Regions from separate parts of the Paucibacter sp. B51 genome, predicted to be linked through region 2. Evidence: riboswitches for the same ligand, from Rfam matches in the RefSeq annotation. Region 2 holds a riboswitch; the other holds the start of a gene.

The links. Region 2 has a riboswitch for glycine ahead of gcvT (glycine cleavage system aminomethyltransferase GcvT). Riboswitches for the same ligand answer to the same signal wherever they lie in the genome.
Positions count from the first base shown of each region.
Region 1: linked by a shared signal. The riboswitch ahead of OOB33_RS24355 (D-amino acid dehydrogenase) and the one ahead of gcvT (glycine cleavage system aminomethyltransferase GcvT) in region 2 are both predicted to bind glycine.

Region 1 is NZ_JAPIVN010000002.1:768,112-782,136, reverse strand. It holds gene OOB33_RS24365 (hypothetical protein) at 168-782, opposite strand; gene fusA (elongation factor G) at 913-3,018, opposite strand; gene OOB33_RS24355 (D-amino acid dehydrogenase) at 3,188-4,495, opposite strand; glycine riboswitch at 4,668-4,786, opposite strand; glycine riboswitch at 4,788-4,881, opposite strand; gene OOB33_RS24350 (diguanylate cyclase) at 4,941-6,719, opposite strand; gene OOB33_RS24345 (CreA family protein) at 6,763-7,227, opposite strand; gene OOB33_RS24340 (bleomycin resistance protein) at 7,328-7,783, opposite strand; gene OOB33_RS24335 (antibiotic biosynthesis monooxygenase family protein) at 7,780-8,211, opposite strand; gene OOB33_RS24330 (hypothetical protein) at 8,208-9,275, opposite strand; gene OOB33_RS24325 (helix-turn-helix domain-containing protein) at 9,425-10,156, shown strand; gene OOB33_RS24320 (HD domain-containing phosphohydrolase) at 10,190-12,943, opposite strand; gene OOB33_RS24315 (ABC transporter ATP-binding protein) at 13,096-13,845, opposite strand; gene OOB33_RS24310 (branched-chain amino acid ABC transporter ATP-binding protein/permease) at 13,871-14,025, opposite strand, start outside.
Region 2 is NZ_JAPIVN010000001.1:3,766,884-3,780,908, forward strand. It holds gene gcvP (aminomethyl-transferring glycine dehydrogenase) at 1-2,390, opposite strand, end outside; gene gcvH (glycine cleavage system protein GcvH) at 2,535-2,912, opposite strand; gene gcvT (glycine cleavage system aminomethyltransferase GcvT) at 3,021-4,151, opposite strand; glycine riboswitch at 4,216-4,324, opposite strand; glycine riboswitch at 4,341-4,444, opposite strand; gene OOB33_RS16115 (hypothetical protein) at 4,605-6,704, shown strand; gene OOB33_RS16120 (RES family NAD+ phosphorylase) at 6,724-7,452, opposite strand; gene OOB33_RS16125 (antitoxin Xre-like helix-turn-helix domain-containing protein) at 7,465-7,893, opposite strand; gene OOB33_RS16130 (amidohydrolase family protein) at 8,034-11,441, opposite strand; gene OOB33_RS16135 (response regulator transcription factor) at 11,658-12,314, shown strand; gene OOB33_RS16140 (sensor histidine kinase) at 12,311-13,663, shown strand; gene OOB33_RS16145 (ABC transporter substrate-binding protein) at 13,732-14,025, opposite strand, start outside.

The sequences.
Region 1 (14,025 bases), on a different contig from region 2:
GCCCCTGTGTGGGGTGGATGGACGCGCCAAGCGGCGTTGAAGGCGGCTCGGCTGTGGGGCGGAGACGTGCACCTTGGTGCGATCGATCGCGACGCCGGCGCAGGCACTGGCACTGGCACTGGCACTGGCACTGGTGCCAGGCCCGCTGCGTTGCTCGAGCGCTGCGCTCAGCGCTTCTTCGGTTTCAGCGGCGCAATGCCTTGCTGCAGGCGGCGCCACTCATCGAGCTCGGCCGCGCCGCCAGTGGCTGGGGCCGAGCTGCGCGATGACGGGCTGGCGGGCAAGACCGGCAAGGGCGCCGTCTTACCCGGTCCGGTGGCCGCCAGCTTGCCGGCCGGCGGTGCCTCTTGCGGCGGCGTCAGCACCTCGCCGAGCAGGTCCAGCAGGCGCGTGCGGGCGCGCTGCGGGTGGCGGCGGTAGTAGGTCAGCACCAGGCCGACGATGAAGCGCTCGTCATCGTCCTGCGGCACGCTGGGCGAGGCCTCCCGCTCCAGGCTGGCCGTCTCGGGCTCGCCGGCGGCGTGGCTCTGATCCATCCAGCCCAGGGGCTTGTGGAAGAGCTGCTCGAACTGGCGCGCCAGTCGCTCGCCGATCTGGCGCGAGCGGCTCTTGATCTGGCTCCAGTAACTGGGCTGGATCTGCAAACGCTCGGCAAAGCGCCGCTCCAGTCCACGCAAGGTGGCGGGATCGGGGTGCTTGACGGAGACGGCGACGAATTCTTCGAACAGGAGCATCGCGTTGTCCAAGCGGATCTGGGCGACGTCCCGGGGGGCGGATGACATCCCTCTATGATAAAGCCTCGTTGATCCGGCTTGCCGGGGCGGGGCTCAGCGTCTGCCTGCACCGCGCGGTGTGTGTCGCCGTTATTTTGACTTCTTGATAAAGAGTCGATGCCTTCGGTTCGGCCAGGCTTCAGTCTTCTTCCTGTGCCTGGTAGGCCGCGATCAGCTGGCTTTGCGTGTGGGGCGGCACCGCTTCGTAATGAGAGAGCCGCACGCTGTAGCGTCCCTGGCCGCTGCTCAGGGCATTGAGGCGGCTCTGGTACTGGCTCAGCTCGGCCAGCGGCGCCAGGCCGCGCACGACGCTGCGGCCGGGCCAAGGGCTGTCTGTGCCGTTGACCTGGCCGCGCCGGGCGGCCAGATCGCCGGTGATGTCGCCGATCGCGGCTTCCGGCGCCTGGACTTCCAGATGCACCACGGGTTCCAGCACCAGGGGCCGAGCTTCCTGGACTGCGGCGATCAGGGCGCGCCGGCCGGCGGTGACAAAGGCCACCTCCTTGCTGTCCACCGAATGGTGCTTGCCGTCGAACACCGTCACCCGCAGGTCCACCAGCGGGTAGCCCGCCACCACACCGGTGTCCAGGGCCGAGCGCACGCCTTTCTCCACCGCCGGCATGAACTGCCCGGGGATGGTGCCGCCCTTGACCGCGTCGACGAACTCAAAGCCTGCGCCGCGCGCCAGCGGCTCCACGCGCAGATAGACCTCGCCGAACTGGCCGGCGCCGCCGCTCTGCTTCTTGTGGCGGTAGTGCCCTTCGGCGGCGGCCGAGATGGTCTCGCGGTAAGCCACGCGGGGCGGCTGGGTGTGCAGCTCGAATTTGTAGCTCTCACGCAGGCGCTCCAGCAGCAGGCGCAGGTGCAGCTCACCCAGGCCGTAGATCACGGTCTCTTGCGTTTGGCCGGCTTGGTCCAGGCGCAGGCAGGGGTCTTCCTCGACCAGGCGGCTCAGCTGCTCCCAGAGCTTTTGTTCGTCGCCATGGCGCACCGGGCGGATGGCCAGGCCATGCACGGGCACGGGGAAGTCCAGCGGGCGCAGATGGATGTGGGCATCCTCGGGCGCGTCGTGCAGCACGGCGTCGTAGTGCAGATCCTCGACCTTGGCGATGGCGCAGAGCTCTCCCGGCAGGGCCTGCTCCACCTCGACATGCCGGCCGCCCTGCAGCAGGAAGAGGTGGCCAACGCGGAAGGGCTTGCGCGCCGATCCGATGAAGAGCTGGCTGTGACGGCGCAGCGTGCCTTGGTGCACGCGCATCACGCCCATCTTGCCGAGGTAGGGGTCGGAGATGATCTTGAACACATGGGCCAGCACATGGGCGCTGGGCTCGGGCAAGGCTTGCAGGGGCAGGGCCTCGGGGCCCTCGCCGCGCAGGAACAAAGGCGGATTGCCTTCGGCCGGGTTGGGCAGCAGGCGCTCGATCACATCGAGCAGCTCGGCCACGCCGGCGCCGCTGCGCGCCGAGGTGAAGCAGACCGGGATCAGGTGCCCCTCGCGCAAGGCCTGCTCCAGCGGCACGTGAAGCTCGCGCGGGTCGACATCGCCTTCGCTGAGATAACGATCCACAAACGCGGCATCCACCTCCACCACCTGCTCGACCAATGCCTGGTGCGCCTGGCCCACCGAGGAGAAGTCGGCCTGGCCGATGATGTTGTAGAAGCAGTCCAGCACGCGCCGCCCGCCCTCGGCCGGCAGGTTCAGCGGCAGGCATTCACGCCCGAACACCGCGCGGATCTGCGCCAGCAGGCCTGGCAGGTCGAGCTCGGCCAGGTCGATCTTGTTGATCACGATCAGCCGGCACAGGCCGCGCTGAGCGGCGGTCTCCATCATCTTGCTGGCCATGGGCTCCAGCCCGCTTTGCGCGTTGAGCACCAGCACCGCCGTGTCCACCGCCTCCAGCGCTGGCAGAGACTGGCCGATGAAATCGGCCGCCCCGGGCGTGTCGATGGCGTGGATGCGCACGCCGCCATGCTCCAGATGCACCACGCTGCTGTGCAGGGATTGCTGGTAGCGGCGCTCCAGCGGGTCGAAATCGCTGACGGTGTTGCCGCGCTCCACCGTGCCGGCCTGGGTGATGGCGCCGGCCTGCAGCAGCAAGGCCTCCAGCAAGCTGGTCTTGCCCGCCGCCGCGGGGCCGACCAGGGCCAGGCTGCGCAGGGCCGCGACCGCTGGCGAAAGGTGCGACTGGGGCGCACCGGTGGCGGATGGGGCGCGGCTGGCGTCGCCGTTCGGGCTCGGGCTCATGGCAGTCTCCTTGGCTCTCCGGCGCCCCGGCTTTTGTGGGGCGCGGTGATGGATGCGTGCGCGGTGCCGGGCTTTGACGCAGGGGAGGGGTCCGCTCGGCTCTGGCCTCAGGGTAGAGGAAGCCCGGCCGGCTTACAAGGCCCGCGCCGGCGGGCTTGGGCCGGTTCGCTCAAGTGGCCGCTTGCGCCCGGCCGGCCCAGGCGCCGAGCTCAGGCCCGCAGAAGGCGTAATCCAGCTCGGGCCGGCGGCCGCAGATCAGGTCCGCCAGGGCCGCGGCCGAGCCGCAGCTGTGCGTCCAGCCCAGGGTGCCGTGCCCGGTGTTGAGGAAGAGGCGGCCAACGCGGCTGGCGCCGATGTAAGGCAGGTTGGAGGGCGTGGCCGGGCGCAGGCCGGTCCAGTACTGGGCGCCGCTGGGCTGGCCCTCGGGCGCCACCATCTGCGGGAACAGCTCGCGCGTGCGCCGCAGCAAGGCCTCGCAGCGGCGCAGATTGAGCGTGCTGTCATAGCCATTGAGCTCGGCCGTGCCGGCCACGCGCAGGCGATCACCCAGGCGCGAGAACACCAGCTTGTACTCGTCGTCGGTCAGCGAGACCTGGTAGCTGTGCGCGGGCGAGATCACCGGCAGCGTCATCGAGTAGCCCTTGGCCGGGTAGATGTTGAGCGACACGCCCAGCTCGCGCGCCAGGCCGCGGCTGAAGGAGCCCAGGCAAAGCACAAAGCGGTCGGCGGTCAGGCGCTCGATTTCACCGTTCGCATCGGCCACGATCACCCGCGCCAGATCCTGGCCCTCGCGCTCGCAGCCCAGCACCCGGGTCTGGTAGCGGAACTTCACCCCGGCCTGCTCGGCCAGGGCGGCCAGTGCCTGGGTGAAGCGATGGGCGTCGCCCGACTCGTCGCTGGGCGTCATGCTGCCGCCGACGATCTGCGCGCGGCATTGCGCCAGCGCCGGCTCGATGGCCACGCATTCCTCGGGCGTTTTCATGTCCAGCTCGCAGCCTTGCTCGCGCATGATGCGGGCCGGCTCCTGCGCAGCGGCGTACTCCTGCTCGCTGGTGTAGAAGTGCAGGATGCCTTGCTGGCGCTGGTCGTAGGCGATGCCGGTGGCGGCGCGCAGGCGCTGCAGCTGCTCGCGGCTGTAGAGGCCCAGATTGACGATGTTGCGGATGTTGTGGGCGGTGCGGCCCGGCGTGCATTCGCGCAGGAACTGCAGGCCCCAGCGCCACTGGGCCGGGTCGGCGCGCAGGCGGAAGAGCAGGGGCGCATCCTCCTTCATCAGCCATTTCAAGACCTTGAGCGGCGCGCCCGGGTTGGCCCAGGGCTCGGCATGCGAGACGGAAATCTGGCCGCCGTTGGCATAGCTGGTTTCCAGGCCGGCCGCGGGCTGGCGGTCGATCACGGTGACTTCAAAACCCGATTGGCGCAGATACCAGGCGGTGGTGACGCCGGTGACCCCGGCGCCCAGGACGATTGCGTGCATGTGTGCACTCCTGAAACAAGACAAACAGACCGTTGAGTGAGACGCGCAGGCGTACGCCCAGGCCCAGCGCGGGCTGTGTTTCGTTCCAGGCAGGTGAGGCACCCCAGGGTGGGGCGCGAGCCGGGCAGAGCACAGATCGGGCAATGGCAGCAAGAGCGTGCGCTTGACGCGCGCCGCTCCCGCTGTCCCTGTTACCTGAGAGATTCAGCCGCGCCCCGGGGGCATGGCCTTGCTCCTTCGGTGGCGGCTTGCGCATCGTCTGCGCGGGCCGCTCTCTCCAGCATTCGGCTTGTTGACGGATCCAGTACGGGGCCTGAGCGAGTATGGGAGCTTGCGCCTTCGGCGGCAGGGTCCAAAGCGGGCCTGCACTCTCCTGAATCCGGTGTGCAGTGTAGACGGGCTTGCCTGTATGCGAAGTCAGGGCAAATGCGGGGCAGCCCTGGGATCAGCGAGAGTCGGCCAGGAGTCCGGTCGGACGGACACAGTTTCGGCCCTCGCCCTTGGCTTGGTAGAGGCGCTCATCGGCCAGGGCGCACAAGGCTTCGGGCGTGTGGGCTTCGGCGTTGCCGGCCAGGCCCATGCTGACGGTGATGCCATGCAGATCGGGGTGCAGGCTGCGCCAGTCAAAGCGCTCGATCTGCTGGCGCAGCTTGTCGCAGAGCTGGCTGGCCAGGGGCAGGGGGGCCTCCACCAGGATCAGGGTGAACTCCTCGCCGCCATAACGCGCCACCACATCGGCGCGCCGGCAGTGGTCACGCAGCAGGCGAGCAAGCTGGCGCAGCACGGCGTCGCCGACCGCGTGGCCGAAGCGATCGTTGACGGCCTTGAAGTGATCGAGGTCCAGCATGGCCAGGCTGAGCGGGTGGCGAAAGCGCGCCGCGCGCTCGAACTCCTGCTCCAGCAGCAGGTCGAGCCAGCGGCGGTTGGCCAGGCCGGTCAGGGCGTCCTCATGGCTGAGCTGGCGCAGCAAGTCGGCTTGCGCCGAGAGTTGCGTCAGCAAGGCCTGCTTTTCCTGATCCGCCTGGCGGGCTGCCTGCAATTCCTGGCTCAGGGCCTGGGCCTGCTGGCGCACGAACAGGCCGCGCAGGCGCTGCTGCGAGTGCTCGCCCAGCAGGCGTTGTTCGCAGGCATGGTGGGCCTTGTAGTGCTGCAGGGCCAGGGCGTGATCGGCTCGCCGCTCGGCCAGCTCGGACAGGGCCCGATGAGCCTGGCTTGCCAGGGCGGTGAGCCGGCCTTTCGTGGCATGAGCCAGTGCGCGTTCCAGGGCGCCCTGGGCTTGCGGCAGATCGTTTCGGGCTTGCCACACGTCGGCCAGGCCCATCTCGATGCTGCACAGCGAAGGGCTGTCGCCCACGCTCAGGGCCAGCGGCCGGGCTTCTTCGAAGGCGGCCAGGGCCGCGTCCACTGCCCCTCGCGCCAGGCAGGACTGGCCCAGGCCCAGCAGTGCCTGGCCGAGATCGTTGACATTGCCGGTGCGCCGCGACAGGGTCAGCGCTTCGTCCAGAAGAAGGCAAGCCTCGGCATGCTGGCCGAGTTTGCTCAGCAGTGTGCCCAGGTCCAGCGCGCTGGTGGCCTGGCGCGCCAGGTCCTGGGTCTGGCGTGCGCAGTGCAGGCTGCGCTGAAGATGCTCCGCGGCCAAGTCCATCTCACCAATGCCTTGCAGCACCTGGCCCATCTGACCCAGGGCATAGGCCTGATCGACGATGGAGCCGTTGTGCTCGGCCAGTGCGAGGCTGAGCTGAAGCAACTCGAGGGCCTCCGGGAATTGGCCCTGCGTGAGGCGGGTCACCGCCATATTGTTCAGGGCGCGAGATTCGGCATGACTGGCCTGGTGGAGGCGGGCGAGTTCCAGGGCTCGCTGGTCCAAATGCAGGGCCTGTTCATAGTCACCTTGGCGGGCCTGTATCAGGGCCTGCAAGTTCAAGGCATCCAGATGACCATCGATCTCGCCCAGCGCCTCCAGCAGGCTGTGGGCCCGATCCAGCCGGGCTTGCAGCGGCGCCACCGGCTGGCCCAGGATGAACTCGCACAGGCTCCAGCGCAGCAAGGCATAGGCCAGGCCGCGCGGGTGGTCGATGGCCAGGGCCTGCTCATGGGCCTGCTGCGCCAGACGCAAGGCCCGCGCCGTGTCCGACATGCGCAGCGCGTAGGCTTCGGCATTCAGCGCGTCCACCTGCTCCGGCGTGAGCCGGGGGCGGCAGGGAGGCTGTGCTCGGGCTTTCATCGGCCGGCGTTCAAGGTCTCGGGCTTGCCGCCTGGCACTGCGCTCACTTGAGCGGAATCGGCGTGGCGCGATCCACCGGCACGGCGGTCACGCTGTTCTGCGGCGAGCCGTCGACCAGACGGTCCGAATAGGTCAGGTAGACCAGGGTGTTGCGCCGGCTGTCGACCATGCGCACGATGCGCAGTTTCTTGAATACCAGGGACATGCGCTCGTTGAACACCTCTTCCTGCCGTGCCAGGGGCTTGGCGAAACCGATCGGCCCGGTCTGACGGCAGGCGATGGAGGCCTCGGCCTTGTCTTCGGCCAAGCCCAGGCCGCCCTTGATGCCGCCGGTCTTGGCGCGCGAGACGTAGCAGGTCACGCCCGTGACCTTGGGGTCTTCGTAGGCCTCCACCACCACCTTGTGATCGGGGCCGATCAGCTTGAACGCAGTGTCGACCTCGCCCACGGCCTCGCCGCTCGCCCGGGCCGGCAGGCCCAAGAAAAGAGCTGCGATTCCCAGCCCCATCAGGCCGGCAGGGTGCCAGAACGAGGAGATCTTCGAGGCGAGCAGGGTGTGCGGCTTGGGCATGGTGGCGGCGTGTGCGGTGGCGTCGAGTGGTGGGGCGTCAGTGCTCGCGAGGGCTCGGGCGTTCGCGTGAGCCCAGGACTTGGCAAAAGCGCAGCAGATAGCCATCCGGGTCTTGTACCAGAAACTCCAGTTGCCCTTCTTCTTCCCGCTCGGACACCGGGTACCAGCTTTCTTCCAGCGCGCGGAAGAGGGGGCAGCCGAACTGGCGCAGCTGCGCCTGAAGCTGCTCGACATCCTCGACCTCGATCTGCAGATTCATGCCGCGGCCACGCGGCGTTTCGGTCGGCGCGGTCAGCCAGCTGTGCGCGTGGTCTCGCTCCAGCATCAGTTGCGCGCGGCCGAGTTCCAGATAGGCAAACGGGGGATCATCGCGGCGAAAGCGGACCTGAAATCCGCAGGCCCGGTAGAAGTGCAGCGATGCAGCCAGATCGCTGACGGCGAGCTCGGGCACCATGGGGTTCCAGAAGGGTTCGGTGGGCGCGCAGCGGTTCACGGTGGATGGGGGGCGTGGCGAAGCGCCGATTGTGTGCGGCATCCGTGGCTTGGCTGGGCGAGTTGCGCGCCGCCGGCGAGGGGCGCTTCCAGGGCCTGCCGGCTGTCCGCCGGTGCCTGCACGCGATCGTGCAAGCCGTAGTCGCGCAGCACGGCGGCCACGCGCAGGCGATAGTCGGCAAACACTGTCGCGCGACCCTGGGCCTGGCCCTCGCGGTGGGCGGCTTGCGAACGCCAGGCCTGGACGGCGGCTTCGTCACGGAAGCAGGACAGCGAGAGCAGCGTGTCGGGATCGCTCAGGCTTTGGAAACGCGCGATGCTGATGAAGCCGTCGATCTGCGCCAACTCCGCCCGCAAGGCCGCCGCCAACGCCAGGTAATGCTCGCGCTGGCCGGCTGCGAGCTTCACTTCAAACACCACGAGGATCATGGGCGCGACTCCTGGGCTGTGGTCGAGGGTGTTGGCGCTCGCTCGGTGGGCAGCTTGGCGTCAGCAAGCACGAGGCTCTCGGCTCGGTCGGCCCTGTCGGCAAGGCGCGGCACGCGGGCATGGGCCAGTGCATGGTGGCCCTGCCAGGACGGGGGCGCGATGCCCTGCGCCAAGGCCTGGCGGGCGACGCCCAGGGTGGCCTGCGCCATGAGCAAGGCCAGTTCCTGGCCCGGGCATTGATGGCGGCCGTGTCCGAAGCTCAGGCCGGCGCCCGGCTCCGCGGGCTCGCAAGCCAGGCGCAGAAGCAGGGCCGTGCCCCGCGGTAGGTAGCTGTCACCCAAGCGGCAGTCGTGCAAGGCCCAGCGCCGCGTATGCTGGATGACGCCCGGGCTCTGCGCCAGCCGCAGCAGCTCTGCCTCATGCCCCGCGCCGGCCAGCAGGGCCTGGCCCAGCAATCCGGCGCCAGCCTCATGGCTTTGCCACAGCAAACCGATTGCCTGGGCTGCTGCATCCCAGTTCGGCAGGCTCAAGCCTCGCCACAGCGGCGCAGGGCCCTGGCGGCCCAGGCCCTGCGTCAAGGCTTCGCAAGCCTGGTCGGCCGCGTCCAGCTCGCGCGGCCCGGCTTCCGGTCGTAGCGCCTGGGCCAGGGCCTGGAGCTGCTGCCGAAGCGAGGCTTGATCCGCTGCACTGGACATGGGTACGCCCAGCATGGCGGCCAGGCTGGCCGGCAGGCTGGACCATTGCCAGGCCTCCCAGCTCTGGCTCAAGGCCAGGCGGGCTTGATGCTGGGCCTCGGCCTGCAGCACGCGGCGGTCGAGCGCGGTCAGGGCCTGCTCCAGCGCCTGTCGTTCTGCGTTGCGTGCGGGGTCTTCGCGCATGCGCAGCCATTGGCCGTAAATGGCGCCGAAGCGGCGGCCTTGCAAGGCTGGCGGCAGGGGCTGATCGGGCGGCCGCACGCCGAGGTCCGGATGCCTCAGCGCCTGACGCAGCAGATCAGGCCCCGCGATCACATGGGCTTGCAAGATGGGGTCGAAATCAAACCGCTTGCAGTCCTGCGCGGCCATGGGGGTGTCGGCCGCTGGGCTGGATGGGGCCTCGGGTGGAAGTGGGGAGGTGAAGGGGCAGGGCATGGAGGCGGAGAGAGGGGCTTAGTGAGTTCAGACGCGTCAGTGTCTGGTGCTGGCTGCGCACATGCTTCGCTTACCATCGAAGCATGGATGACACACCCTTGCCGCCCCGCGGCGCCGGCTTTGCCGATCAAGCCCTGGCCGCATTGGCTCAGGCCATGGGCGAGCCCGCGCGTGCGCGCATCTTGTGCTGCCTGCTCGATGGCCATGCCCGCACTGCGACCGAGCTGGCGGCGGCGGCCGAGATCGCGGCCTCCACGGCCAGTGCCCATCTGAGCCGCCTGGTCGCGGCCGGCCTGCTGTGCTGCGAGGTCCAGGGGCGTCATCGCTACCACAGCCTGGCCGGGGGCGAAGTGGGCGCTGCGCTCGAGGCCCTGCTGGTGCTGGCGGGCCGCCAACACAGCGAGGCCTTGCCGCGCTTTGAGCCAAGCACGCCGCCCGAGCTGCGCGAGGCCCGGCGCTGCTATGACCACATGGCCGGCGAGTGGGCCGTGCGCTGGCACGAGCACCTGCTTCAGCAGGGCTGGTTGATTGTACAAGCCGAGGACGCTCGCAGTTATCAGCTGAGCCTGGCGGGCCAGGATGCGTTGGCGGCTTTGGGTCTGGACCTGGGCGCGGCGCTGCGCCAACGGCGCCGCTTCGCCTGCCCCTGCATGGACTGGAGCGTGCGCCGGCCGCATCTGGGCGGCGCCTTGGGCGCAGCCTGGCTGGCGCTGCTGGAACGCAAGGCCTGGGTGGAGGGCGCGCTGGACAGCCGCGCCCTGCGCATCACGCCGCGCGGTCGGGCGGGCTTGCGCCGCCTGCTCGGCGAGGCCTGAGCCTCGCCCGCGCCCGCGCCCGCGCCCGGCGCATCAATCCTCGTCCTGGAAGCGCTGGCGGATGTCCAGCACCTCGTCCCAGTGCTCGAAGAAGACGCGCACACAGTCCGGGTCGAAGTGGCTGCCCGCATGGGCCTTGATGTGGGCGGCTGCGGCCTCCAAGGTCCAGGCTTTTTTGTAGGGGCGCTCGGACGTCAGGGCATCGAAGACATCGGCCACGGCGACGATGCGGCTGAAGATGGGAATGGCCTCGCCCTGGAGGCCTTGCGGATAGCCGGTGCCATCGTATTTTTCGTGGTGGCCCAGAGCGATGGCGGCGCCGGCCTGCAGCACCAGGGAGGAGCTGTCCTTGAGGATCTCGTAGCCGTAGCTGGCGTGCAGCTTCATGATCTCGAACTCTTCCGGCGTCAGCCGGCCGGGCTTGAGCAGGATGCTGTCGGTGATGCCGACCTTGCCGATGTCGTGCATGGGTGCGGCTTCCAGCAGCAGCTCCTGGTCGGCCACGGGCAGGCCCAGGCCGCGCGCGATCAGCTCGGAGTAATGCGCCATGCGCAGGATGTGGGCGCCGGTCTCGGGGTCGCGGTACTCGGCCGCCTTGGACAGGCGGATCACGGTCTCGCGCTCGCGCTGAACGATCTGGTTGGTGGCCTTGCGCACCTCCTCGGCCAGCCATTCGGCGCGGTCGGCCAGCTTGGCGCGGGCTTCGTTCAGGGCCTCCAGCGCGGCGTTCGCTTGCTGGCGCGCGGTCTCGGCGGCGGCGTAGGCCCCGGCGTTGTCCAGGGCGATGGCGGCGTAAGCCGACAGGGTGCGGAAGATCGATTGCTCGCGTTCGCCGTAGGCATGGCTGTCCACCGACTGCACCGACATCACGCCCAGCAGCCGGTCGCCGATCAGCAGAGGCGAGAACATCATGCTCTGCGTTTCCAGTGGCCCCATCAGATGCCCGGGCGGATGGCTGCGGGGCGCGGACGGGAAGAACAGCTCGCAGCGTTCGCGGGCACAGCGTGCGGTCAGCGATTCGGGATCTTGCAGCGAAATCAGCGGCGAGGGGAAGCGGTGGCGCGCCTCGTTGATGAAGGCGGCCTTGAGCGCATGGCCGCCTGGCTCCAGCAGGTAGACGAAGAAGGAGGTCGTGTCCAGCAGCTGACCGAGGTGGCGATACAGCGCGGCGAAAACGGCGTCGGTGTTGAGGCTGCCGGTGATCTCGCGGCCGATGCGGCCCAGGGTCTCCAGCGTGGCACTGGCCTCCTGCAGCTGGGCGGCGCGTTCGCTCTCGGCCTGCGCCAGGCGGTGGTGGTACTCGGCCTCGGCACGGGCCAAGGCGCTCTCCTGCCGCACCTGCATGGCCATGGCGCGGTTGCGCGCATCGTCCAGGCGCTTGTTGTCACGCGCGGCTGCGGCGGCCTGGCCGTAATGGCGAGCCTGCGCGGCATCACCGGTGGCAGCGTAGGCATTGGCCAGCTCGTCGAGCAGGTCGCTGGGCAGGATGTAGCCCTTGATGCTGCTGGCCATTTGCAAGGCCTGCAGCAGGTAGTGCAGGGTGGGGCTGGCGGCCGTCATGCCCTCGGGGGCGGGCAGGGCGTATTGCTGGTAGAGCTCGGCGAAGACGCGCAGCACCTTGATCTGCTCATCGGCGCTGCCCAGCTCGCGGGCATTGAGCAAGGCGGCCGAGATCTTGCTCAATGCCTGCTCGGGCTCGCCGAGCCGGCCCAGGGCACTGGCCTGGCCGCGCCAGCAGCGCAGCAGATAGAAAGGCTCGCCCAGATTGACCGCAATGGTCTCGGCTTGCAGAAAACAATCCAGCGCCGCCGCCGGCTCGCCCATGTCCAGGGCCACATCGCCCTGGTACTGCAGGGCCAGGCTGTAGCGGCTGGCGTGCTGCAGGGCCTGCATGGATCCCAGCGCCTCGTTCAGGATGGCGTGGGCCTCGGGCAGGCGGCCCAGCAGGCGCAGCACATTGCCGGTCTGCATCTGCGCGCCGCCCAGGGTGCCGGGCCAGCCGCAGGCCTGGGCCTGAGCCAGGGCCAGCTCGTCCCATTCCAGGGCGGCATCCAGGTCGCCGAGCGACGCGAAATTGTCGGCGCCATTGCTGGCTGAAAACACGGCGTGGCGGATCTGGCCGCTTTCCATGGCCGCGTGGTGGGCCTGCAGAAAATGCTTGATCGCCATGCCCAGCTCGCCGGTGAAGGCGGCCACCAGGGCATTGGCGCTGCTGACCCAGGCTTGCAGGGCCGGGGGCAGGGGCTGGGGCAGGCCGGCGAATTCGCTGTGCAGCCGTGCCGCCGTGCCGGTGGTGTCGCGCCAGGCCGCATGGTTCAGGCGCATGGCGCGCACGATCTGCTGTCGCTCGGCGTCTCCGGCGGCGCGGTAGTCGTCTTGCGCCTGTTGCAGGCAGGCGTCGCGTGTGGCGCTGTCGCCATGCTCGGTGCACAGGGCGGCGCGCAGCAGTTGGCCGTCACCGCAGCCGACGCGGTCGCCCAGCTGGGCGAAGTTCTCGACCGCGGCCTCGGCGTACTGCTCGGCCGCGTCGAGCTGGGCGAACAACCAGGCCACCTCGCCCAGCACCAGCAAGAGTCGTGCATGGCAGGCCTGGCTGCGGGCTTCATCCCAGCTCACCTGGGCCAGCCATTCCTCGGCCTCGTTGACCAGCAGCAGGGCGCGCTTGCAGTCGCGCTGACGCAGATGCCAGGCCAGGGGCAGCAGCACGCTCAGGCGCGCTTCACCCTGCAGCTCGGTCAGGGCCGATTCCAGGGCAGTGACTTCGTGGTTGAGTGCAAACAGATCCATGGCTGACAAAGATTCCTCCCCGGTCCGTCGTCGCGGCCTTCAGGTCATCGGCCAGTATCAGCGTGAACCCAAGGACGGATTTCAAGCCCGCGGGGAATTCGTCAAGTATTTCAGGCCCGGCGGCGCTTTGCGCGCCGCGGTTCTTCAAGCCCTCACATGGCGGCCGGCTTGTGCCGGGCGCTGCCGAGATAGGTCTCGACCACACGACCGTCGCCGGCCAGGGCGGCGGCCGGGCCTTGCAAGGCGATGGCGCCGGTCTCCAGCACATAGCCGTAGTCGGCCACCTCCAGCGCCGCGCGGGCGTTCTGCTCCACCAGCAGCACGCTGACGCCGCGCTCGCGCAAGGTGGTGACGATGCGGAAGATCTCTTTCACCACCAGCGGGGCCAGACCCAGGCTGGGCTCGTCCAGCATCAGCACCTTGGGCCGGGCCATCAGGGCGCGTCCCACGGCCAGCATCTGGCGCTCGCCGCCGGACAAGGTGCCGGCCAGCTGCTCGCGCCGCTCCAGCAGGCGTGGGAACAGCTCGAAGACCTGGGTCAGCTGCTCGCGCCAGTCGCGCTGGCCCAGGCGCAGCGGCCGGTAGCCGCCGAGCAGCAGGTTGTCTTCCACGCTCATGGTGGTGAAGAGCTCGCGCTTTTCCGGCACCAGGGCCAGGCCGCGCATCACACGTTCTTCCAGGCTCAGACCGGCAATGTCCTCGCCGTCCAGCAGGATGCGGCCGCGTGCCGGCAGCACGCCCATCAAGGCGTTCAAGGTGGTGCTCTTGCCGGCGCCGTTGGGGCCGATGACCGTGACCACCTGTCCGGCCGGCAGGTCCAGATCGAGGCCGCTGAGCACCTCGGCGCGGCCATAGCCGGCGTGCAGGCCGCGCACGCTCAGCAAGGGTGTGGGGGAGCTCATGGGTTCAGCGTCCTGGCAGAGACATTCAATGTTCGGTGCCGAGGTAGGCGGCGCGCACCTCGGGGCTGGCCTGCACCTCGGCCGGCGTGCCTTCGATCAGCTTGGTGCCGAACTCCATCACCACCAGGCGGTCGGTCAGACCCATCACGAACTCCATATCGTGCTCAACCAGCAGCACGC
Region 2 (14,025 bases):
TCGGCCAGGCGTGCGGCCACATAGTTGGCCGAGAGGATGGCCACTTCGGTCGCAGCCTGCAGGCCCTCGGCAGCCATCATGCGGCAGTACATCCAGCTGATGGGCAGCACGGCGGCATTGCCCAGCGGTGCGGCGGACACGGCGCCGATGGCGGTCTTGCTGTCGTAGCCGGCCGAACGGTGGGTGGGCAGGAAAGGCACCAGATCGGCCACCACGCAGACCGGGCCGACGCCCGGGCCGCCACCGCCGTGCGGGATGCAGAAGGTCTTGTGCAGGTTCAGGTGCGAGACATCGCCGCCGAACTCGCCCGGTGCGGCCACACCGACCAGGGCGTTCATGTTCGCGCCGTCCACATAGACACGGCCACCGTGGCTGCGCACCAGGGCGCAGATTTCCTTGACCTGGGTGTCGAACACACCGTAGGTCGAGGGGTAGGTGATCATGATGGCGGCCAGGTTGGCGCTGTGCTGCTCGCACTTGGCCTTGAGGTCGGCCAGGTCGATATTGCCTTCCTTGTCGCACTTGGTCACCACGACCTGCATGCCCACCATCTGGGCCGAGGCCGGGTTGGTGCCGTGGGCCGATTCGGGGATCAGGCAGATCTTGCGATGGCCTTCATTGCGCGACTCATGCCAGGCCTTGATGGCCAGCAGACCGGCGTACTCGCCTTGCGAGCCGGCATTGGGCTGCAGGCTGATGCCGGCGTAGCCGGTGGCTTGGCACAGCCAGGCGGTCAGCTGTTCGTTCAGCTGGGCATAACCCTGCAGCTGATCGTGCGGGGCAAATGGGTGCACGCCGGCGAACTCGGGCCAGGTGATGGGGATCATCTCGGCCGTGGCGTTCAGCTTCATCGTGCAGGAGCCCAGCGGGATCATGCTGCGGTCCAGCGCCAGGTCCTTGTCCGACAGGCCGCGCAGATAGCGCAGCATTTCGGTTTCGGAGTGGTAGCGGTTGAACACCGGGTGGCTCAGGTAGGCGCTGGTGCGCTGCAGCTCGGCCGGGATCAGGCTGGCGATGCCCTTGTCGAACGCGCTCAGGTCCGGCAGGGCCTTGCCATCAGCAAACACGGCCAGCACGGCGGCCAGGTCGGCGCGGGTGGTGGTCTCGTCGAGCGACAGGCTCAGGGCCTCGGCGCTGGCGCGGCGGAAGTTCATGCCGGCGGCCACGGCGCGGGCCTGGATGGCCGCGGTCTGCGCACCGGTCTGCACATGCAGGGTGTCGAATGCGCTGGCGTTGCCGATTGCAAAGCCCAGGCTCTTCAGGCCTTCGGCCAGCACGGCGGTGAAGGAGGCCACGCGCTGGGCGATGCGCTTCAGGCCTTGCGGGCCGTGGTACACGGCGTACATGCTGGCCACCACGGCCGGCAGCACTTGAGCGGTACAGATGTTGGAGGTGGCCTTCTCACGGCGGATGTGCTGCTCGCGGGTCTGCAGGGCCAGACGGTAGGCCGGCTTGCCGTGGGCGTCGATGGAGACACCGACCAGGCGGCCGGGCAGGCTGCGCTTGTACTCGTCCTTGCAGGCCATGTAGGCCGCGTGCGGGCCGCCATTGCCCATGGGCATGCCGAAGCGCTGGGTCGTGCCCACGGCGATGTCGGCGCCTTGTTCGGCGGGGGCCTTGATCAGGGTCAGGGCCAGCAGGTCGGCGGCGGCGATCAGCAGCGCACCTTGGGCATGGACCGCGTCGGCGGCGGCTTGCAGGCTGCGCACATCGCCGTTCACGCCGGGGTATTGCAGCAGGGCGGCGAAGCACTCGCTCTTGCCAGCCTCAGCAGCCGGGCCCACCACCACGTTGAAGCCCAGGGGCTCGGCACGGGTGCGCACCACTTCCAGGGTTTGCGGCAGCACGTCGTCGGCGACGAAGAAGGTCTGGCTCTTGCTCTTGCCCACGCGGGCGGCCAGGGTCATGGCTTCGGCGGCGGCGGTGGCTTCGTCCAGCATGGACGCGTTGGCAATGGCCATGCCGGTCAGGTCGGTCACCATGGTCTGGAAGTTGACCAGGGCCTCCATGCGGCCTTGCGAGATTTCAGCCTGGTAGGGCGTGTAGGCGGTGTACCAGGCGGGGTTCTCGAGGATGTTGCGCAAGATGACGCCCGGGGTCAGGGTGTCGTAGTAGCCCTGGCCGATATAGCTCTTGAGCACCTTGTTCTTGCCCGCCAGCGCCTTCAGCTCGGCCAGGGCCTGGGCTTCGGTCGCAGCAGCTGGCAGGTCCATGCCCACCGAGCGCTTGATGCTGGCGGGCACCACGGCTTCGATCAGGGCGCGGCGCGAGGCCGCACCGATTACCGACAACATGCCGGCTTCGTCAGCGGCATCGGGGCCGATGTGGCGGGCTTGGAATTCGGTGGCGTTCTCGAGCACCGACAGGGGCTGCAGGGCGGACATCAACATGGCAAATCCTTGGGGCCTGGCGCCGCTTGTGGCGGCCTCAGGCTTTTTGTGTTCGGGAGAGCCTGCCACATCAAGGCGCAAGGACTGCGCTGTGTGGCAGGGGGTGCCGCGGCCTCACTCACGGAGTCGCCGCGGCCGGCTCGATCAGCTGTTCTTGACCAGCTCGTCGTAGGCGGTGCTGTCCATCAGGCCGTCCAGTTCGGCCGGCTTGCTCAACTTGACCTTGAAGAACCAGCCGGTCTTCAGCGGGTCGCTGTTGGCGAGCGACGGGTCGTCACGCAGGGTTTCGTTCACTTCTGTGATCTCGCCGGCGACCGGCATGTAAACGTCGGCGGCGGCCTTGACCGACTCCACCACGCCCGCCACTTCCTTGGCTTCGAAGCTGCTGCCCACGGCCGGCAGGTCCACGAACACCACATCGCCCAGGGCGTCTTGTGCGTGCACGGTGATGCCCACGGTGACGATGCCGTCGGCTTCGATCTGGACCCACTCGTGGTCAGGCGTGTACTTGATGTTGCTCATGCGGTGCTCCGTTGCTTTCGGAAGGTGGAAAGGAGAAAGAAAATGAAATGTAGGGTGCCCGATCGGGGCCGGGCAAGCGCGACGTGAGCCGAGCCGGCTCTCGTCCGTTCAGCCGCGGTAGTAGCCGTTGGGAGTGAACGGGGTGCTCGACACGGTCATTGGTGTGCGCTTGTCGCGGACGATGGCGAAGACCTCGGTGCCCAATGCCGCAAATTCCTTGGCCAGGTAAGCCAGGGCCACCGGCTTGCCCACCGTGGGGCCCAGGGTGCCGCTGGTGACCACGCCGATCTCCACGCCCTCGGCGTTGACCAGCTTGGCGCCCTCGCGCACCGGCATGCGTTCGCTGCTGACCAGGCCGACGCGCTTGCGTGCGGCGCCGTTGGCCAACTGTTCGTCCACCACCGCAGCGCCGGGGTAGCCACCGGCGCGGGCGCCACCGGCGCGACGCACCTTCTGGATGGCCCAGGTCAGCGAGGCTTCCACCGGGGTGGTGCCGGTGTCGATGTCATGGCCGTAGAGGCAAAGGCCCGCTTCCAGGCGCAGCGAGTCGCGCGCACCCAGGCCGATGGGCTTGACTTCCGGCTGGGCCAGCAGCTTGCGGGCCAACTCGACTGCTTGGTCTTGATGGACCGAGATTTCGAAGCCGTCTTCGCCGGTATAGCCCGAGCGGGTCAGGAAGGTCTCAATGCCGTCCAGATTGAAGAAGCCGGCGGTCATGAAGGTCAGCTTGGCGACATCGGGGTTCAGGCGCGACAGGGCAGTCACGGCCTGCGGGCCTTGCAGGGCCAGCAGGGCTTGTTCGGGCAGGGGCAAGACCTGGCACTTGTCACCGATCTTGGCCTGCATGTGGGCGATGTCCTGCACCTTGCAGCCGGCGTTCACCACCACAAAGAGATCGTCCGGGCGGCGGGCGATCATCAGGTCGTCCAGGATGCCACCTTGTTCATTGGTGAACAGGGCATAGCGCTGCTTGAACAGGCCCAGGTCGATCACATCGACGGGCACGATGGTTTCCAGCGCAGCGGCAGCGCCGTCGCCGATCAGGCGGACCTGGCCCATATGGGACACGTCGAACAGGCCGGCGGCCGCGCGGGTGTGCTTGTGCTCGGCCATCACGCCGGTCGGGTACTGCACGGGCATGTCGTAGCCGCCGAAGGGCACCATCTTGGCGCCGAGTTCGATGTGCAGGGCGTGCAGGGGGGTCTTGAGCAGGGGAGCGGAGGAGTCAGCAGCGGACATGGGAGCAGCTTTCGAGGGCAATCGTCTGGCCCACGCCCCTGAGACCGACTCAAGGAGTGGGGGGAATGCCCTCGCTGTCCGCTTTACCTGAGAGATTGGCCGCCGGCGTATTGCCAACAGCTTGCCCCTTCGGTGGACGGGCTCGAAACCCGTCTCTCTCCAGTGAGGACGCCCGACGTTTTGTGAACGGGCGTTTTATCAGTCCTTTTGCCTGAGCGTTCGCAGCGTGGGATCACCAGTGCCACTGCGCCTTCGGCGGCTTCCGCGAGGAAGCTCTCTCCTGACGGCGGCGATTGTAGCCCTGGTTTTTGCGCAAAAAGTGGCTCCGTGGCGCGGCCTCTTCGCAAATCCACAAATGCGCCGGCTTCCTCGCGTTCATCACGCCATGGCGGGCGCCGCTTCTGCCTATGCTGGCCGCAGCATGAATCACACCTTGCAGGCAACACCGCGCCCATGAGCCACACCACGCCCGAAATTCACCTCTGCATCCAGCAGCCCGGGGCCTATGTGCACTCCCTGGGCTTGCTCGATCAGGCGCGCTACTTCCGCTACCAGTTCCGCCGCCTCGGGGCCGAGGTCAGCATGGCGAAGAACCGGCTGCGCCATGGGGCGATCAATTTCATCTTTGGCGCCCATCTCGGTTTTGAGCCGGCCTTGCTCGATCGCCATGTCTGCGTGTTTGTGAACCTGGAGCAGCTGGGCGAGGGCGGGGCCCAGGTCTCGCCCGAGTATTTGCAGCTGCTGGCGAACTGGCCGGTGGTGGATTACGACGCCGCCAACTGCAGCGCCTACCGCGCCCGGCCGGATCAGGTGCCGGTGTTCCCCCTGCTGCATGCACCGTACCTGAGGCCGGCGGAATCCATCCCGCTGGAGCAGCGGCCCATCGATCTGCTGTTCATCGGCAGCATGAACGAGCGCCGCCGCGCCTGGCTGGATCGCATCGAGGCCCTGGGCTTGAGCGTGGCCTTGTTCGATGGCCCGCTTTACGGCCCCGAGCGCGATGAGTTCATCCGCCAGGCCAAGGCCGTGCTCAATGTGCATTTCTACGAGAGCAGCCGCTTCGAGCAGACCCGGGCGGCGATCTGCCTGTCCCTGGGCACGCCCGTCATCTCCGAGCGCGTGCCGGGCACCGAGGTGCATCCGGCCTTCGAGGACTCGGTCCTGTGGCTGGAGGGCGGGCAGCTGGAGCAGTTCTTCAGCGAGGATTTCGGCACGCCGGCGTTCTTTGATTTCGCCCGCCTGGCGCTGGAGCGCTTTGAGCAGGCCGACCCGGCCGTGCCCTATGCCGAGATGCTCGCCTTTGCGGCCAACCATGCCGTTGAACGCCTGCCTGCCTTGCTGCAAGAGCCCTGGCGGCCGCAGCGCCTGCATATGGGCGCTGGCGCGGATTACAAAGCCGGCTGGCTCAATATCAGCCGCGATGCCGAGCAAGAGCCCGATCTGCTGCTCGACCTGAGCCGCCCGCTGGACTTGCCGCTGCGCGATCTGTCGGCCGCCCATGGACCGATCGAGCTGCACGGCGAAAGCCTGGAACTGCTCGATGTCAGCGGTCTGCAGCATGAGGCCGCGGGCTTGAAGGCGGTGCTGAACCAGGCTTTGCGACTGCTGCAAACCGGCGGCGAGCTGCAGCTGGATCTTGCCGGCGCCTTGCCACCCGAGCCGGCAGCGGCTGCGGGCTGGCTGGCCGCGCCCGATCTCTTCAGCAGCTTCTGGCAGGCTTGCGGCGAGGATTTCTGGGCGCTGGGCTGGTTCGAGCAGCGCTTCGAGCTGCTTGCCCATGCCTACTTCGATGCCCAGGCGCGGCCCTGCAAAGCCGATGCGGCCCTGGGCACGCGGGTGGTGCTGCGCAAGATCGAGAGCTCGCTGCGCGAGCGCACCACGGCGCGGGCTCGCCAGAGCTGCTTGCGCCTGCCCGACGATGCCGTGGACGCGGCCCATCGCCTGTTGCCCGCTGGCCCGGCGGCGCAGGCCGGCGCGACGAAGAAATTCAAATGGTCCATCCTCGTGCCCAGCCTGCCGGCGCGGCGCGAGCTGCGCAAGCGCATGCTGGCCATCCTGGAACCCCAGGTGGCCCGCTATCCCGATGTGGAACTGCTGGTGCTCGAAGACAACCGCAGCCGCGAGTACGGCCCCAAGCTGCAGGCCATGATCGACATCGCCCAGGGCGAGTACCTGAACTTCGTGGACGATGACGACGAGATCTCCGAGCACTACGTCGACACCATCTACCCCTTGCTGAACGGAGTTGATTGCGTGGGCTTTTCGGCGCGCATCAGCGTCGAGGGCGGGCCCTTCAAATCGGTGTTCTACAGCATGAAGAACAAGGTCTGGGTCGATGCGCCCGAGGGCTATTACCGCAACCCGCAACACCTGACCCCCATCCGCAGCGAGCTGGTGCGCCAGATCCCCTGGGTCGGCCACTACGGGGCGGATCGCACCTGGTCGCACAAGATGTCGGCCTCCGGCCTGCTCCAGACCGAAAACGTGACCGACGCAGTGCTCTACACCTACTACGCCACGCAGAAAGAAAACCGCGAAGGCGTCTGGCGCTGAGCTCGCGTGAGCCTGGGGCTCAGATCACGTGGTGGCCTGACTTCAGGTACCAGTCGGCCATGCGTTGGCCGTTCCAGCGCAGCGTCACATGCTCGGCCTGCCGGGCCGGCGGCAAGGCGGCGCGCGGGGTGAACAGGGCCACGCACTGGCCGCCTGGCTGGCGCACGCTGTCGTAGATCAGGCCCGCGCTGCCTTGCTCGCGCAGGCTCCGGGCGAAGGGCCGGGAGGCGACGTAGGAGTTCGCATCCAGCAGCGCCAGCGCGCGAGGGTCTTGGTGCTCTGCGCGCAACTCATGCAAATCAGCCTGCACCGTGACGCGGTAGCAGCGCAGATCCACATCGATGGCCGGTTCGGCCGTGCGGGCGAGAAAGAGTGCGCGGTGGTGGCTGACCTCGGCCACGGCGGTTTCCAGCGTGGCCGCGGCGTAGTAGACACCGTAGCTGCCGTCGGAAAAACGGCTGCCCTCGGGGTTCAGGTGGGTGAAGGCCGCCATGATGGGGCTGCTGCCGGGGCCGCAGAGGCGCTGCTCGGGCGGCACCAGGCTCAGCTCGCCGAGTTGCTCGCGCAGGCGCGGGTTGCCGAGCGCCTCGATGGCGAAGATCACGGCCAGATCGGCCGGCTCGGCCACCGCGTCGAACAGCAGTACGGGCGGGTAGCGGCTTGGAAGCAGGCGGCAGGAGTCCGGCCAGTGCACGGGGATGCAGGGCAGGGTGATCGTGGCAGACGGGGGCAGGGTGGAAGAGCTCAAACGCCAGGTCTTTCAGGCCCAGCCGCCGCGCTGTGCATCCAGGTACTGGCGCACGACAAAGAGATCGGCGATCTGGCCGCCCAGCATGCGCGAAAGGGCGCTGCCGCCGCCGAACAGGGGCGCGCTGTTGGCCTTCTTGATCCAGGCATCGGCCCGCTCCGGGATGGGCAGCAGGATCTGCAGGCTGGCGTAGATGCTGAACAGATGAGACAGGCGCTCCAGCGTGGCGCCGTCCAGGCCGGCCTTGATGCGGCCGGCTTTCCAGTCGTAAAAAGTGGTGCGGCCGCAGCCGAGCAGGCGCTGCTGTTCTTCATTGCTCAGGCCCCAGGCCTGGGCCATGCGAAAAAACGTGCGCAGCGCCGCGCCGGCGGCGGCCGGGGTGTGCAGATCGGGCAAGCCCGGCTGCGGCTGGCTGTGGAAGTCCGAAGGAAGGGCGGCCATGGCGAACTCCTGGCAGGTGGGCGGCGCCGGCCTGGGCAGGCAGGAGCGGCGTCGCTGAGGAGTTCAGTGTAAGTTCTTTGGCGAACGAAAACAAGAATTCAGTACGGAGCTGAATTTCCTCTCTCGCCACCCTCTGATCTTCAGTCCTCCTCGCCGCCGTGACCGTGGCCATGGCTGTGTGCCTCGACCGGCATGCTGCGGCCGTCGGCGCCGTCGAAGAAGAAGGGCTTGCGGGCCTTTTGGCGCGGCAGCACCTCGTTCATGCTGCCGACCTCGAAGACCCGGCCGTTCTGCATCACATGGCTGATGCGGTCGCTCTGACGGATGTCTTTGAGCACATCGCCGTCGATGATGACCAGATCCGCCAGCTTGCCCACCTCGAGCGAGCCCAGGTCCTTGTCCAGGCCCAGGTAATGCGCCGGGTTGGCGGTGGCGGTGCGGATGGCCTCCAGCGGGGTCATGCCGCCCAGGCCGAACATCCACATCTCCCAATGGGCGCCCAGGCCTTCGCGCTGGCCGTGGGCGCCGATATTGGCCTTGACACCACCGCGCTGCAGCTCGGTGGCGGTGCGGGCGACGCGGATGACGTTGAAGTCTTCCTCGGGCGCGGTCTCACGGCGCACGCTGCGTGACTCCAGCACGGCGCGCGGCACGTACTTGCTCAGCAGCGGGTGCTTCCAGACCTCTGTGCGCGCGTACCAGTAATGCTCACCGTCCAGGCCGCCGTAGGCCACGTTGAGCGTGGGCGTGTAGCCGACCTGCGTCTGCGTCCAGAGCTGCTTGACGTCATCATAGACCTCGGCCACCGGCAGGGCGTGTTCGATGCCGGTGTGGCCGTCGACGATCATGCTCATGTTCAGCTGGAACAGCGAGCCGCCTTCGGGCACCACCATCATGCCGGTCTGGCGTGCGGCCTCGATCACCTGCTGGCGTTGCTCGCGGCGCGGCTGCTGGTAGCTCTTGACGCTGATGGCGCCCGCCGCCTTCTGGCGCTTGAGGTGAACCAGCGCATCGTCCAGGTTGTTGACCGGAGCATTGATGCTGCCCTTGGCGCCGTAGAGGATGGAGCCGGTCGAGTAGATGCGCGGGCCGGTCACCAGGCCGGCGCGCTGCATTTCGGCTTGCGTGAAGATGTCGCCGTTGCGGTTGGACGGGTCATGGATGGTGGTCAGTCCAAAGGCCAGCGAGGCGTAGTTGATCCAGCTTTGCTGGGGGATGATCTCGCTCTCACCCATGCCGCCGTGCCAGTGGGCATCGATCAGGCCGGGGATGATGGTCTTGCCGCGTGCGTCCAGGCGCTTGGCGTCGGCCGGGATCTGCACCTGATCGGCCCGGCCGATGGCGGCGATTCGGTTGCCCTGCACCACGATCACGCCGTCCTCGATCACCTCATCACCCTTCATGGTGGCGATGCGGGCGCCGCTGATGGCGATGCGGCCGGCGGGCTTGTCGCTGACCTGGCTGAAGCCGATCTTGCGGCCGGCCTGCTGCACCGTTTCGGGCTTGAAGGCGCTGGCCACCGGTTTGCCGTCCGCATCCACGGCCGCGGGAGGGAAGGCCTCGGCCAGGCGGGCGCTGAAGAGCTCGTCACCATGGCTGAACCAGAGCTGCTGGCTGTCGCCGCTCCACTGCATGTTCTCGCCGGCGACCACGTCGAACTGGCGCACCGGCAGCGCGTCCATCTTGGGGCCCACGGTGATGGTCTTGCCGGCCTGCGGCAGCGGCGTCACATAGGCATGGCTGCGCTCGACAAAGCCCAGCCACTGACCATCGGGCGAGAGGCTGTATTGGCTGACGTACTCGCTGCGCGCGACCTCGGTTTCACTGCGGTCCTTGAGCTCGATGCGCCAGAGCGAGCGGCGCGAATCGACCTCGCTGCTCATGCTGGAGCGGCTCACATACACCGCGTCATTGCGGGCGCCGAACTGCGGGCTGTCGCCGTCCTTGCTGATGCGCTGCGGCTCGCTACGTCCATCCGCCGCGGCGATGTAGACGCCGTTCTCCAGGCCATGCCAGGGCGTGGTCAGGTAGCCGCCTCTGGCCTTGACGTAGGCGATCTGCCGGCCATCAGGCGAGAAGCGCGGCGAAAGGTATTTGCCGGGCGCCTTGGTGATCACGGTCTCGCGGCCGCTGGCCAGGTCCAGCTTGCGCACGCTGCCGAGCTTGTCGTCGTTCCAGCTCACATAGACCAGCTCGTGGCCGTCGCGCGAGAAGCTGGGGAAGAACTCGAAAGCCTCGCCTTGCTGCTGGGTCAGGCGGCGCGGCGCGGCGTCCGAGCGCAGGTCCTTGAGGTAGATGTGGCCCAGAGCCGAGTAGACGACCGACTTGCCATCGGGCGAGGTGTTGACCCAGCGCAGCTGCTTGACGGCGAACTGATCGGGCGCCACCTCCTGCGGCGTGCGCAAGGCCTCGCGCACCTCGCGCTGGTCTTTCACATGGAAGGGGATCTCGGCGGCCGCGCTCTTGAAGGGGTCGACGCGCCAGAGCTTGCCCTGGGCCCAGACGACGATCTGTTTGGCGTCCGGCGTCCAGGCAAAAGCCGGGTAGACGCCGTTGATGGACCAGCTTTCCTGCAGATCACGCTCTAGCTGTCCCCAGGCGGCGAACTCGCGGCCGCTGCTCAGGTCCTTGAGGAAGAGCGTGCTCTGGTTGCGCACGCGGCGCACAAAGGCCAGGTACTTGCCATCGGGCGAGGGGGTGGGGCGGATGGCGCCGCCGGCGCCTTGCACAAAGGCCTCGACCGTGCCGTCGCTGAGGTCCTGGCGGAAGATCTTGAAGATCTCGCCGTTGGAGTTTTTGTTGTACTCGAAGCTGCGGCCCGGCGTGGTGTCTTGCGAGTAGTAGAGGTATTTGCCGTCGGGCGAAAGCGCGGGCTCGCCCAGGTCTTTCTGCCAGTTGGGCTTCTCATTCAGCTGCACGCCCTTGTTGCCGGCCGCGGCGCCATCCACATGGAAGAGCCAGATCTCGCCCGAGCCGGCCGAGCGGGTGCCGGTGTAGTGCTTGCGCGCGGCGATGTACTTGCCGTTGGGGTGCCAGACCGGGTTGTTGAGCAGGCGATAGTCTTCCTTGGTCACGGCGCGGGCGCCGCTGCCGTCGGCATTCATCACCCAGATGTTGTCGCCGCCGCCGGCGTCGCTCTGGAAGGCGATCTGGCGGCCATCGGGTGAGAAGCGGGCTTGCTGCTCCCAGGCGATGGAATGGGTCAGGGGCTTGGCCTCGCCGCCCGCGATGGGCAGCAGGTAGAGGTCACCAAGCAGGTCGAAGACCAGCTGCTTGCCGTCGGGGCTCACGTCCACACTCATCCAGGTGCCGCTGCGGGTGTCGATCTGCACCTGGCGGCCGGTGCCGGGCGGCTGGTTGACGTTCCAGGTTTTCTTTTCGGCAGGTTTATCGGCAACTTTCTCGGCGGCCGGGGCGGTTTGGGCGATGCCGCTGTGCACAGCGCCCAGCAGGGCGGCGGCCAGGGCGCAGGCGCGCAGGGCGGAGGGGCAGGTCTTGCCCGCGGTGGCGGGGCTCAGAAACAAAGGTGTGGCAGTGCTTGTGCTCATGGGATGACTTGGGTGAAGTGCCGGGCGAGGATAGCGACAGCCGCCTCCTGCAGCCATGAGCAATTGCCCTCTGCGGCGGGCTCCTTCGCGTCAGTTGGGCGCTGCTCGCGCAAGTGCCTGAGCGGCGCCACGGCTCATGGCCGTGGTGCCCATCTGAAGCTGAGCTGAAGTGGGGCGCTCTCCACAGTGCTACCGTTGCAGCAGGAGGTAAGGCGCATGCGTCTGATGCTGCTTGAAGATGACGACACCTTGGGCGAGGGTTTGAGCGAGTTCCTGCGCCTGGAGGGCCATCTGGTGGATTGGTTCCAGAGCCTGCGCGACGCGCAACTGGTGATCAGCGAACCCTACGACCTGCTGCTGGTCGATTGGCAACTGCCCGATGGATCCGGGGTTGACTGGATCCGCCAGCTGCGCGCGCGCGGCCTCGGGCTGCCCATCGTCGTGCTCACGGCCAAGGACCGGCTCAGCGAGCGCATCCAGGGACTGGACAGCGGCGCCGATGATTACCTGGTCAAGCCATTTCAACCGGAAGAGCTGGCAGCGCGCATCCGCGCCCTGCAGCGGCGTTCGCTGTCGCAAGGTGCACAGCGTCGGCGCCTGTCCGCGGAGGTGGACATGGATCTGGCCGCCAAATGCGTGTACCGCGGCGACCAACGCGTGGACCTGACCGCACGGGAATGGACGCTGCTGGAGGCTTTGGTGAATCGCGCGGGCCGTGTGGTGTCCAAATCCGATCTGGAGGCCTTGACCCAAGGCTTCGAGGGCGAGGCAGCCAGCAATGTGGTCGAAGTACATGTCTTCAATCTGCGGCGCAAGCTGGGGCGTGCGTTGATCGAGACCGTGCGCGGCCTCGGCTATCGGGTCAGCCCATGACGACGAACACGCTGCCAAGCTTGCGGGCCGAACTCTCGCGCAGCCTGTGGTGGATCAGCGCCGCCTGGCTGCTGACCGTGCTGCTGAGCGTGGTGTGGGTGGTGCGTCACGAGGCCGAGGAGTTGATGGACGAGGCTTTGCGCGAATCTTCGGAGCTGATCTATGGTCTGCTGAAGCAGGGCGTCCGCCTGCCCGACGAGCTGCAGGGTCAGGTCTTGCCTGCGCCGCCGCACAAGGAGCATCTGGTCTGGCAACTGCTGGACAGCCGCTCTGCCCAGGTGCTGCGCCGCTCCCATACGGCGCCGGCGCGCGCCTTGTTGATGCCAACGCGCCGCGGCCTTTTTGATGCGCCGGGCGGTTGGCGGCTTTATGCCATACCCATGTCGGACGGCCGCAGCACCTTGCTGGTGGCCCAGACCCGGGCCGAGCGCCTGGAATCGCGTTACGGCGCGCTCCTCGCACTATTGGCTGCGGCCTTGGCGGTCAGTGCGTTCTGGGCGGCACTGCTGAGCCGGCGCGTGCGGGCCACCTTGCAGCCGCTGGCGGCCTTGGGCACGCAGATCCAGGCTTACGACCCTATGCGCGCCGAGACCGATCTGCCTCCAGCCAGCCGGGCGGAGCTGCTGCCGGTGCGCAGCGCCATCCATGAGCTGGGCCAGCGTCTGGCCTTACGGGTTCGCCATGAGCAGGCCTTTGCCGCACATGCTGCACATGCCTTGCGCACCCCGCTGGCCGGCATGGACGCACAACTGTCCTTGGCTCAGCGTGAGGCCGACGAAGCCTCGCGGCCCCGCATCCTGCGCGCTCGGGCCGCGGCCGAACGGCTCAAGCGCGTGGTTTCGTCCCTGCTGCTGATGTTCCGCAGCGGGGCGGAGCTGGATGTGCAGGACCTGAGTCTGGGTGATCTGGCCGACCTGGCTCAGCGTTTGCCCCTGGATCAGCTGCAACTGCATGTCCAGGCTCCGGCGGACCGAACAGTTCCAGTGCGTGCCGATCCCAATCTGCTCAGCGCTGCCTTGGCCAATCTGCTGGACAACGCCCTGCGTCACGGTGCCGAGCAGGCCTGGCTGAGCCTGCAACTGGAGGCGGACGGCATGGTCCGCTTGCGCCTGCGTGACGACGGTCCGGGCGTGGATGCGGATCGCCTGGCCCAGTTGCAAGCCGGCCTGAATCAACCTGAAGACGCGGCTGCGGTCGGCCTGGGCCTGCGCCTGGCCCAGTTGGTGGCGCAAGCGCACGGCGGCTGCTTGAGCCTGGAGATCCCGGCTGCGACGGGCGGCCCCGGGCCCCGCGGTTTCGCGGTATGCCTGCAATGGCCGTCCAGAGGCCCGGGATCGCGCGCCGGCTAGCCGCGATCCAGGACTGGGAACCCGCGGGAAGCTCACGCAGCCCATGGCTTGTCCCGCAGCGCTGGCGCCTATTGCCTGCGGCTGGCTTCGACCATGCGCTTCATCGCCTCGGCCGTGCTCATTTTGTCGCTGTTCCAGAACTGGCTGACCACGTCCTTGAGCGCCCACTCGATGGACGAGGGCGCAGCCATGCCGTTGGCGATCGAGGGCAGCAGCGAGGCCTGCTTGGCGGCGGTGCTGAACTCTTGCGCCGAGGCCTTGGCGCAGTCGTCGAAGCGGTCCATCTTCATGCCCAAGCGCACTGGGATGCTGCCCTTGCTGAGGTTGAAGGCCTCCTGGAACTCAGGCGACATGACGGCGCT